DNA from 4 places in the Heliomarina sp. genome. Region 1 is predicted to be linked to each of the others. Evidence: riboswitches for the same ligand, from Rfam matches in the RefSeq annotation. Region 1 holds a riboswitch; each other region holds the start of a gene.
What was found. Region 1 has a riboswitch for cobalamin ahead of ACU0FH_RS03980 (aromatic ring-hydroxylating oxygenase subunit alpha). Riboswitches for the same ligand answer to the same signal wherever they lie in the genome.

Region 1 (2,195 bases):
ATATACGCAGTTGCTCAGGGTGCAATCCTTGCGGGCGGTGCCGCTGCGGTCGGTGACGCTGCAGAGGTGGTTCAGGGCGTTCCGACGTCCGGAACCATTCCCTCTGGCGCCCGGATCGAGCGCGAGATCGATTTTGAACTCGGCTCACTTTCGACCATAAGGCTCGCTTTGCGAGACCCGGATTTCACAACGGCCGGAAGGATTGAAAGCGCGATCAACCGGGAGTTTCGGCGCACCGTCGCGGTGATGCGGGATTCCGGCACCGTGGAATTCGATATCGGAGCCACCCGAACCGCATCGACAGCTCACGCCATTGGCCGCATCGAAAACATTCTGGTCGAACCCCAACGCAAGGCGAGGGTGGTCGTCGATCAGCGGTCGGGGACGATAGTCATGGGCGATGACGTCCGGCTTTCACGGGTGGCCGTGTCGCAAGGCAACCTGACCCTGCGTATAGAAGAAGCGCCTCTCGTCGTTCAACCGAATCCTTTTACCGATGCCGCTCCGATTGTCATTCCACGGACAGGCGCCGCACTTGAAGAAGAGCCCGGCGTATCTCTGGCTGAAGTCCCTGAAGGCACCTCCCTTTCTCAGGTGGTGTCCGGCCTCAACGCCCTCGGCGTTTCACCAAGAGATATGATTGACATTCTCAAAAGCCTTAAAGCGGCTGGCGCCTTGCATGCAGATTTCGTGGTCAGGTAAATTGCCAAGCCACGGGGATCAGTGGTGTCACAAAATGGCCCCTGCGTCAGGTCGCGCTCACAGATGAGGTCAGGCCTGAACTTTCTAAACACACGCAAGGAAATGAGCAGCCCAAAAATTTCCATCAAGTCTGTTTCGCGCAATACGACGTCGTAATCGTACGTCGGATTCGCATATTTCAGGCTAGGGTGCCCGACAGATATTGGGTGCGGTCGCAAGACCGAGAATTGGGAAGCCGGTGTAAATCCGGAACTGCCCCCGCAACGGTAAGGAAAGCGCTGGTTTCGACATTGGCCACTGGGGAGGAGACCCTTGGGAAGGCGTCGAAACACCGGACATGTCCGGGTTTTCCAAGTCCGGAAACCAGCCTGATATCACGTCAAACCGCGGGGGGCGGTGGAGGCGGCGCTTTGCCATGCCGGTATCCTCGGTAAGGCGGTCCGTTTCCATGCGCCATCCGCAGAACAACATGCAATCGGGCCCTGCGCCCGGAATTCGGAGTTCGGCCATGAACGCAGAGGCCAATACGCGTAACCTGTTATCCCGGCGCAAGCCCGGCTTCTCGCTGGAGCAAGCATTTTACAGCGATCCGGAAATTTTCTCTCTGGATATTCAGGAAATCTTTTGTCGCGATTGGCTTTACACCGTTCCGGCCTGCGCTCTGCCGAAAACGGGCAGCTATGTCACGCATCGGATCGGCGCTTATGGGATCGTCATCATCCGAGGCCAGGATGGCGTGATCCGCGCCTTTCACAATACCTGTCGGCATCGCGGTTCAATAATTTGCAAGGCTGCTTCGGGTCACGTGCCGAAACTGGTCTGCCCCTACCACCAATGGACCTACGAACTGGATGGAAAACTACTCTGGGCGCGGGATATGGGTCCAGATTTCGACGCGTCGAAATATGGCCTCAAGCCGATCCATTGCCGGGAACTGGCCGGCTTGGTTTACATCTGCCTTGCGGATCAGGCACCGGATTTCGACGCCTTCGCGACCCTGGCCGAGCCTTATCTCGCGCCGCACGATCTTTCCGATGCCAAGATCGCGTATCAAAGTACGATTGTCGAGGAAGGTAACTGGAAGCTGGTCTGGGAAAACAACCGTGAATGCTACCATTGCGGCGGCAACCATCCGGCGCTTTGCCGTACTTTCCCAGATGATCCGGCCGTGACCGGCGTCGAAGAGGGAGAAACGCCGCCAGCACTTGCAGCCCATTTCGATCGCTGCGAAAACGCAAATCTTCCGTCGCGCTTTCACATTGACACCGCGGGGCAATATCGCCTGGCACGCATGCCGCTGAAAGTTGGTGCGAAAAGTTACACAATGTCGGGTGACATCGCGGTCCGGCGTCGCCTTGGTCGCGTGCCTTTCGATGACGCGGGTTCTCTGCTCAAGTTCCACTACCCGACGACATGGAACCATTTCCTTCCGGATCACTCGATCACGTTCCGTGTGACGCCGATCGGACCGCAGCAGACCGAAGTTCAGACAA
Region 2 (2,195 bases), on a different contig from region 1:
GTTTCATGGTCAAGACTGTCATCGGCCAGACGCTGGGCATCGACACGGGCCACATCCGGCGCGAAACGACCCGACGCGACCGCCTCGGCATCGGCGAGCGCGATCACGCCGTCGACGGTGATGCGCGAGCGGATATCGGGCCAGTCGAACGCCTTGAGCAGCGGTTTTGGCAGGGCGAGACCGGAGGTTTCGATCAGGATGTGATCGGGGCGCGGGTCAAGCGCCATCAGCGCCTCGATCGTAGGAATGAAATCATCGGCCACGGTGCAGCAGATACAGCCATTGGCGAGTTCGAGGATGTTTTCCTCGGGGCAGTCGGGAATGGCGCAGGATTTCAGGATTTCACCGTCGACACCCACATCGCCGAATTCATTGACGATCACGGCCAGACGCTTGCCCTGCGGGTTCTGCATCAGGTGGCGGATCAGGGTGGTCTTGCCGGAGCCGAGGAAACCGGTGATCACGGTAACCGGCAGTTTGGCGAGGTCGTTCATTCGGGGAACTCCAATGGGGGTATTCTAGCGATACAATTCTTGCGAAAGTGTTCAGGTCTTTCGCGCCACGGTACAAGACCGTCGGCAGTGGCCTGATAGCGGGTGACGCCATCAAGCACGGTGTCGGCCATGTCCGGGGTCAGGTTGCCATAGACATAGCTCCACCTCTCGGCGCCGCCGCGCAGCACGATCGAACACCCACGGGTGCAGTTCGACAGGCATTCGACGGGGCGAAAGGACACACCGTCGGGCCAGTCCATCGCGTCGAGCGCGCTGAACAGAGCGGCACCCGGGCGGATGCCTTCCACCGGATCGTCTGTCATGCGGCACTTGGTGCAGACCAGCACTTCGGTCTTGTCGGGTTCGGGCACGGGCCGGGTCCAATTCTTATTCAGCGGGGAAAGAGCCAGAATCCTCGTGCGGACCCGCCTCCGGGGCACCCCGCCCGGTTCACGTCAACTTGTGCTGGCAGGTCTCCCGGCTTGCAGATGTCAGGGCGGGCCCTGGCGGTTTCCCTGCCTTCCCGACCTTGGGAGATCAGTGGCAAGCGGGCAACCTCTCTGGTCACGGTCGCGGGGGCGGCTGCGCTTGGGGCGCGGTGTCGTGCCCCTGTCGCATTCCCTTTTCACCCGGGCAGACCCCGGGCACCAACGCGCAACATCTGCGCAGCCGGATCAGGTGATGTCAAGCGATTGTCAAGAGACGTACCGGCCCCGTGGTAAGGTGCCGGGATCAGGCGCCCTGCTGGATTTCGACCTCGCTGCCAAAGACGAGATCGACAGACGGGTCGAGCGAGCGGCGCACAAAAGCGACATTGGCCATATCGTTGTTCTGCGCGCGCGCCTGAGCCTCGCGCAGGTCGTGTTTGTTGTCGAGCCAACGCTGGACGAGACGGTCGAAGAGCACGTGGTTCGGTTCATTCAGGAAAACCGACATGGACCAGAGCGGGCGCAGGTGGTTCCACGGCGCATCGCGGCAGAGCAGGTAATTGCCTTCGATCACCGCCAGCGTGTGCTGAGAGTTGACTTCGATCCGCCCGGCGACGGACCTGTCCTGTCCTCGGTCGAAACAGGGCAGATAAAGATGCTGTTCGGTCGCCAGCCGCCACATGGCGCTGACCAGCCCATCAACGTCGAAGGTTTCCGGCGCGCCCTTGCGCGCCAGCAGGCCGCGCCGGGCAAGGACGGAATTATCCAGGTGGAACCCGTCCATCGGCACCAGAACCGCAGAATGCGTGGACTGGTTGAGATGGGCGACAAGTTGCGCGGCAAAGGTGGATTTACCAGACGCGGGAGGCCCTGCAACGGCGATCAAGGCGCGCGGACTGCGGGTTGGCATCACCTTGAGACGGTTCGCAACCTTCGCAATGCGATCAGGCATGCTTTTTCTCCTCTCTGAAATCGGAGGGCGTGAATTTCGGAATTTCCGGTGTGATGAGCGGTCGTGGCAGTGCCCACATCGCAGACTGATGTGAACGTAAAACAGGATTTTCTTTGCAGCCTCGTACGGTCAAGATTCATCGCCCCTCCCCGGGCTGTCGTCTTATCGTACCGTTACATTGGCTTGACCTGTGAACTCTGTCCGTAGAGCTGTTCGCGTCAAACACGGCTTTCGTTCGCTTCGAACTCGCAAATGGATGTGTCAGACAAAAGCCATTTAACGTTCTGAGACTTACTCAACGCCAAAGTGAAACACCACGCG
Region 3 (2,195 bases), on a different contig from region 1:
CGACAACTGCAGCGCAGAATTGATGCCGCGCCCGATGCTTTCCATGTTGTCTTCCAGACGCAGCAGGAAACAGGAGACGAATTCGCCTCGTGCTTTTTTCCCGGCGTTGAGAAAGGTCGGCGTCGCGGGTTGGAACCGTCCGTCGATGATCTCTTCCATGATCTTGAGCGCAAGCGTTTCGTCGCCCCGCGCCAGCGTCAGCGCGACCATGACGACACGGTCCTCGAACCGCTCAAGGTAACGCTGCCCGTCCCATGTCTTCAGTGTGTACGAGGTGTAATACTTGTAAGCTCCTAGAAAGGCGGGAAAGCGGAATTTCTTGGCCCAGGCCGCATCCCAGATCTTGCGCAGGAAGGTCGGCTCGTACTGCTCAAGCACGGCGCCTTCGTAGTAACCTTCCTCGACGAGATAACCGAGCTTTTCCTCGAGCGAGTGAAAGAACACGGTGTTCTGGTTCACGTGCTGAAGGAAATACTGACGCGCCGCCTTGCGGTCGGCATCGAACTGAATCTTGCCGTCCTCGTCATAGAGGTTCAGCATCGCGTTCAGCGCGTGAAAGTCGAGGTTCGCGGTTAGGCTGGAATCGAGCATTCTTGTCCCCAAAATGTCTCAAGCCCGGCCTTGACGCGGGCGATATCGGTATCGGTTCCGGCAAGCTCGAAACGGTAGAGCACCGGCACATTGCATTTGCGGGCGATGACACCGCCCGCCTGCGCGAAAGTCGCGCCGAAATTCCGGTTTCCCCCGGCAATGACGCCGCGCAGCGGGGCGCGACGTTCAGGAGCGTTCAGAAAGCGGATCACCTGCCGGTGCACCGCGCCCCGCCCATGCGCATCCGCATATGTCGGGCAGATCAGAACGTAAGGCGCGCGGATATCCGGGAAAGCCTCGGTCTCGTCAATGGGGATTCGGTCCGCCGCGAGGTCAAGCTTTTCCACGAAGCGCCGGGTATTGCCCGATCGCGAAGAGAAAAAGACAAGCCCGCTCATGGCTTAGAATCCCCATCCGGAAAATTTACGACAGACGTCCGATCATGTCCGGACGGAACCCGGCCCAGTGCTCGTCCCCGGCGATCACGACCGGAGCCTGACGATAGCCCATTTCCTGAACCCGTTCCATAGCGGCGGCGTCCTGAGTCAGGTCGACCACGTCGTAGTTCAGCCCGCGTGCGTCCAGCGCACGAGTGGTTGCGGTGCATTGTACGCATGCCGGTTTGGAATACACTGTGATCGTCATTGTCTGGTCCCTTGCCAATTTTCAGAGCCGTCTGAGTCGGGACTCGAAGAGAGGCGCTTTTGCCCCTGTCTTCCCTCCCGGACCCACCGTCCGTGGTCGTCATCTTCGCCGCCTTGGCAGGTCTCCTGACTTCGCGGCTCAATCGCCTTGGCCCGCCTTCCCGGAACGTGAATTCCAGTGGTTTCGGGCCTTGGCTTGCCGCTTACAGTTGCGGGGGCAGTGCCGGATTCTCACCGGTTTCCCTCTTTGCTGACGAGTCACCTCGTGAGCACCAAAGCTACAGCATATTGTGTCAGTGACGGGTGGGGTGTCAATATCTAGCGGCGGCCGCCGGGGCGATTTTTTTTCATTGTGACGGAGAAAGGTGACTGCCATGTGATGGTCGCTCAGTCGGCGCAGGCAGTCTTGGACCCGGCGCGTCAAGGGCGCGGTAAAAGTCCGGCAAGAGGGCTGCCCCACGAAAATGCCCAAGCCCGTCCCTAAAGGCAACTGCGAAATCGCCCAATTGCGGCCGGCAGGATCGGTTGACCAAAATTAGGGCGTGTTGTGCCGGGATCCGCCGCGCCAATGCACCGCATCAAGCCCTCTTCCCCTGCGGCGGGAATCCGCGCTACATCGGCGACATGACTCGCAGACCGGCCCATTTCCTGCTGACAAGCCTTGCCGCGATCCTGATCGCGCTGGTCAGTGTCCTGTCTGCTCACCTCATGGCGCCCGACCGCGACGAACCCGCGCGCGAGATGGCCGCTCTCGGCCTCGGGCTCAGCTATGATGACATCTGCGGCGACCTTGAGGGTGCCCATGAGCATCGCTGCCCGTTCTGCCGATTGCTGCCCGAGGCGCCGGATATGCGCCCCGAACTGGCTGAGGGTCAGCTGCGCTATTCGACCGATCTGGCGCAGCTTTCGGACCTGACAATTGCCGCGCAGGCGGGCAATCCGAATATCTCTGCACGCGCG
Region 4 (2,195 bases), on a different contig from region 1:
GGCCATGAATTCCACTATTCCACGATCCTCGAGGAACCGGATGCACCGCTGGCCCATGTCACCGATGCCGAAGGCGCCACGGTACCGGAAACCGGGTCAATCAAGGGCCGTGTCACCGGAACCTTCTTTCACCTGATCGCGAGGTCCGCATGACCGGGTTCGTCAGCTTTGTCGGCTCCGGCCCCGGTGACCCGGAGCTTCTGACGCTCAAGGCGGTGGACCGGATGAAGCGTGCCGATGCGATCCTGTTCGACGATCTTTCCTCGGGGCCGATCCTTGCCCATGCCGGGCGCGGTGCCGATCTGGTCGGTGTCGGCAAGCGGGCAGGGCGACCCTCGCCGAAACAGGACCACGTCAGCCGCCTGCTGGTCGATTACGCGAAAACCGGCGCCCGCGTGGTGCGGCTCAAATCCGGCGATGGAGGCATGTTCGGCCGGCTCGAGGAAGAGTTGATCGCCCTGCGTGAGGCCGGGATCGACTATGAGATCATTCCCGGCATCCCCTCTGCCTGCGCCGCCGCCGCTGCAGCCGGGATCCCGCTGACCCGCCGCTTGACCGCGCGGCGCGTGCAATTCGTCACCGGCCACGATGTTTCGGGGGCCTTGCCCGAGGATCTGAACCTTGCCGCGCTGGCCGATCCGTTGGCAACCACCGTCGTTTTCATGGGCAAACGGACTTTTCCGCGCCTCGCCGATCTACTGACCGGCGCGGGCCTGCCGCCCGACACACCCGCGCTTCTGGCCGAATCCGTCTCGACCCCGGATCAGCAGTTGATGCGCTCCACAGTCGCCGGTCTGGCTGAGCGTTTCGCCAATGACCCGGGGCCCGCCCCGGCGCTGATCCTCTACGGCGCTCTGGCAACCGCCTCTTAACTGTTTCTTCCTTGACCTGAAGGCATGATTTGGCCAATGGTCACGAAACGGTGCTCTCATTTGCTTGAGGGTTAAAAGGGAATGGGGTGCAAGGCCCCGACTGCCCCCGCAACTGTAAGCGGTGTGCCTGTTCAGCGATCCACTGGCGATGCCGCCGGGAAGGAAGAACAGGGCCGATAGCCGCGAGTCAGGAAACCTGCCGTATGAAACCAATTGGGCCTCAAGGCCCGCAAAATCGCCGGGGTTGGCGGAAGGAGACGACAAATGCATATCGAACCAGGCATCGTGCATGGCGCAAAAATGGCGCTGGCCTATGGCACAGCGGCCGCAGCGGCGGGCTATTCGCTCAAGATGATCGCGGATGACCTCAAGACTCACGCGGTGCCCTCCTTTGTCGCCCGGGCCGCCCTTGCTGTCGTGGCCGTGCTGGTCTTCTTCGAAATCCTGCCGCATTTCCCGGTCGGCGTGTCCGAAGTTCACCTGATCCTCGGTACCACGCTCCTGTTGCTTCTCGGGACTGGCCCGGCAGCGGTCGGCCTTGCAGGCGGTCTCGCGATCCAGGGCATGTTCTTCGCCCCGACCGATCTGCCGATGTACTTCGTCAATGTCACCACGCTGCTGGTGCCGCTCTTCGCGATCCACGCCATCGCGCGCAAGGTGCTGCCGCAGGGCGTCGCCTATGTGGACCTCGGCTACGGCGACGTGCTGAAGCTTTCCGTGGCTTACCAGGGCGGTATTGTCGCCTGGGTCGCTTTCTGGGCCTTCTACGGCCAGGGTGTCGGCGCGGAAACCTTCGCCTCGGTTGCCACCTTCGGTGTCGCCTACATGACCGTCGTGCTGATCGAACCGATCGCCGATCTCGCCGTTCTCTGGGTTGCCAAGTCGCTGCGCGGCCTTGAAAAATCCGGCCTCGTCACCCGCCGCCTCTACAACGCGGCCTGAAGACCGGCCAAACCCTGAAGAAAGGAAGCCCCGGTCGCGCAGGCGCCGGGGCTTTTGCATGGCATGGAACATCTTTTCCTGATCGGTATCGGCACCGGCAATCCCGAACATGTCACCGGAGAGGCTCGCCGCACCCTGCGCGAGGCCGACCTTATCCTGATCCCCCGCAAAGGCCCGGACAAGGCCGATCTGGCCGACCTGCGCCAGCAGATCTGCGCCGAGGTGCTCGACGATCCCGCCACCGTCATCCGCGAATTCGACCTGCCGGTCCGCGATGCCTCGGGGGATTACCGCAAAGGCGTGGACGATTGGCACGATGCCATCGCAATGGCATGGGCTGAAGCTATCGCGCGCCACGAAAAACCCGTTCACCGCGTGGCC

Region 2: it holds a riboswitch for cobalamin, as region 1 does, so the genes downstream of both, ACU0FH_RS22700 (DUF1636 family protein) here and ACU0FH_RS03980 (aromatic ring-hydroxylating oxygenase subunit alpha) in region 1, are expected to answer to the same signal.
Region 3: it holds a riboswitch for cobalamin, as region 1 does, so the genes downstream of both, nrdH (glutaredoxin-like protein NrdH) here and ACU0FH_RS03980 (aromatic ring-hydroxylating oxygenase subunit alpha) in region 1, are expected to answer to the same signal.
Region 4: it holds a riboswitch for cobalamin, as region 1 does, so the genes downstream of both, ACU0FH_RS22765 (energy-coupling factor ABC transporter permease) here and ACU0FH_RS03980 (aromatic ring-hydroxylating oxygenase subunit alpha) in region 1, are expected to answer to the same signal.

What each region holds. Positions count from the first base shown of each region.
Region 1 is NZ_JBRBUI010000016.1:137,745-139,939, reverse strand. It holds gene ACU0FH_RS03985 (flagellar basal body P-ring protein FlgI) at 1-702, shown strand, start outside; cobalamin riboswitch at 890-1,088, shown strand; gene ACU0FH_RS03980 (aromatic ring-hydroxylating oxygenase subunit alpha) at 1,211-2,195, shown strand, end outside.
Region 2 is NZ_JBRBUI010000054.1:961,308-963,502, reverse strand. It holds gene cobW (cobalamin biosynthesis protein CobW) at 1-494, opposite strand, end outside; gene ACU0FH_RS22700 (DUF1636 family protein) at 491-865, opposite strand; cobalamin riboswitch at 945-1,161, opposite strand; gene ACU0FH_RS22695 (nucleoside/nucleotide kinase family protein) at 1,227-1,874, opposite strand.
Region 3 is NZ_JBRBUI010000008.1:148,250-150,444, reverse strand. It holds gene nrdE (class 1b ribonucleoside-diphosphate reductase subunit alpha) at 1-591, opposite strand, end outside; gene nrdI (class Ib ribonucleoside-diphosphate reductase assembly flavoprotein NrdI) at 573-989, opposite strand; gene nrdH (glutaredoxin-like protein NrdH) at 1,015-1,236, opposite strand; cobalamin riboswitch at 1,335-1,527, opposite strand; gene ACU0FH_RS01475 (hypothetical protein) at 1,860-2,195, shown strand, end outside.
Region 4 is NZ_JBRBUI010000054.1:974,879-977,073, forward strand. It holds gene ACU0FH_RS22755 (cobyrinate a,c-diamide synthase) at 1-153, shown strand, start outside; gene cobA (uroporphyrinogen-III C-methyltransferase) at 150-872, shown strand; cobalamin riboswitch at 904-1,090, shown strand; gene ACU0FH_RS22765 (energy-coupling factor ABC transporter permease) at 1,137-1,814, shown strand; gene cobF (precorrin-6A synthase (deacetylating)) at 1,878-2,195, shown strand, end outside.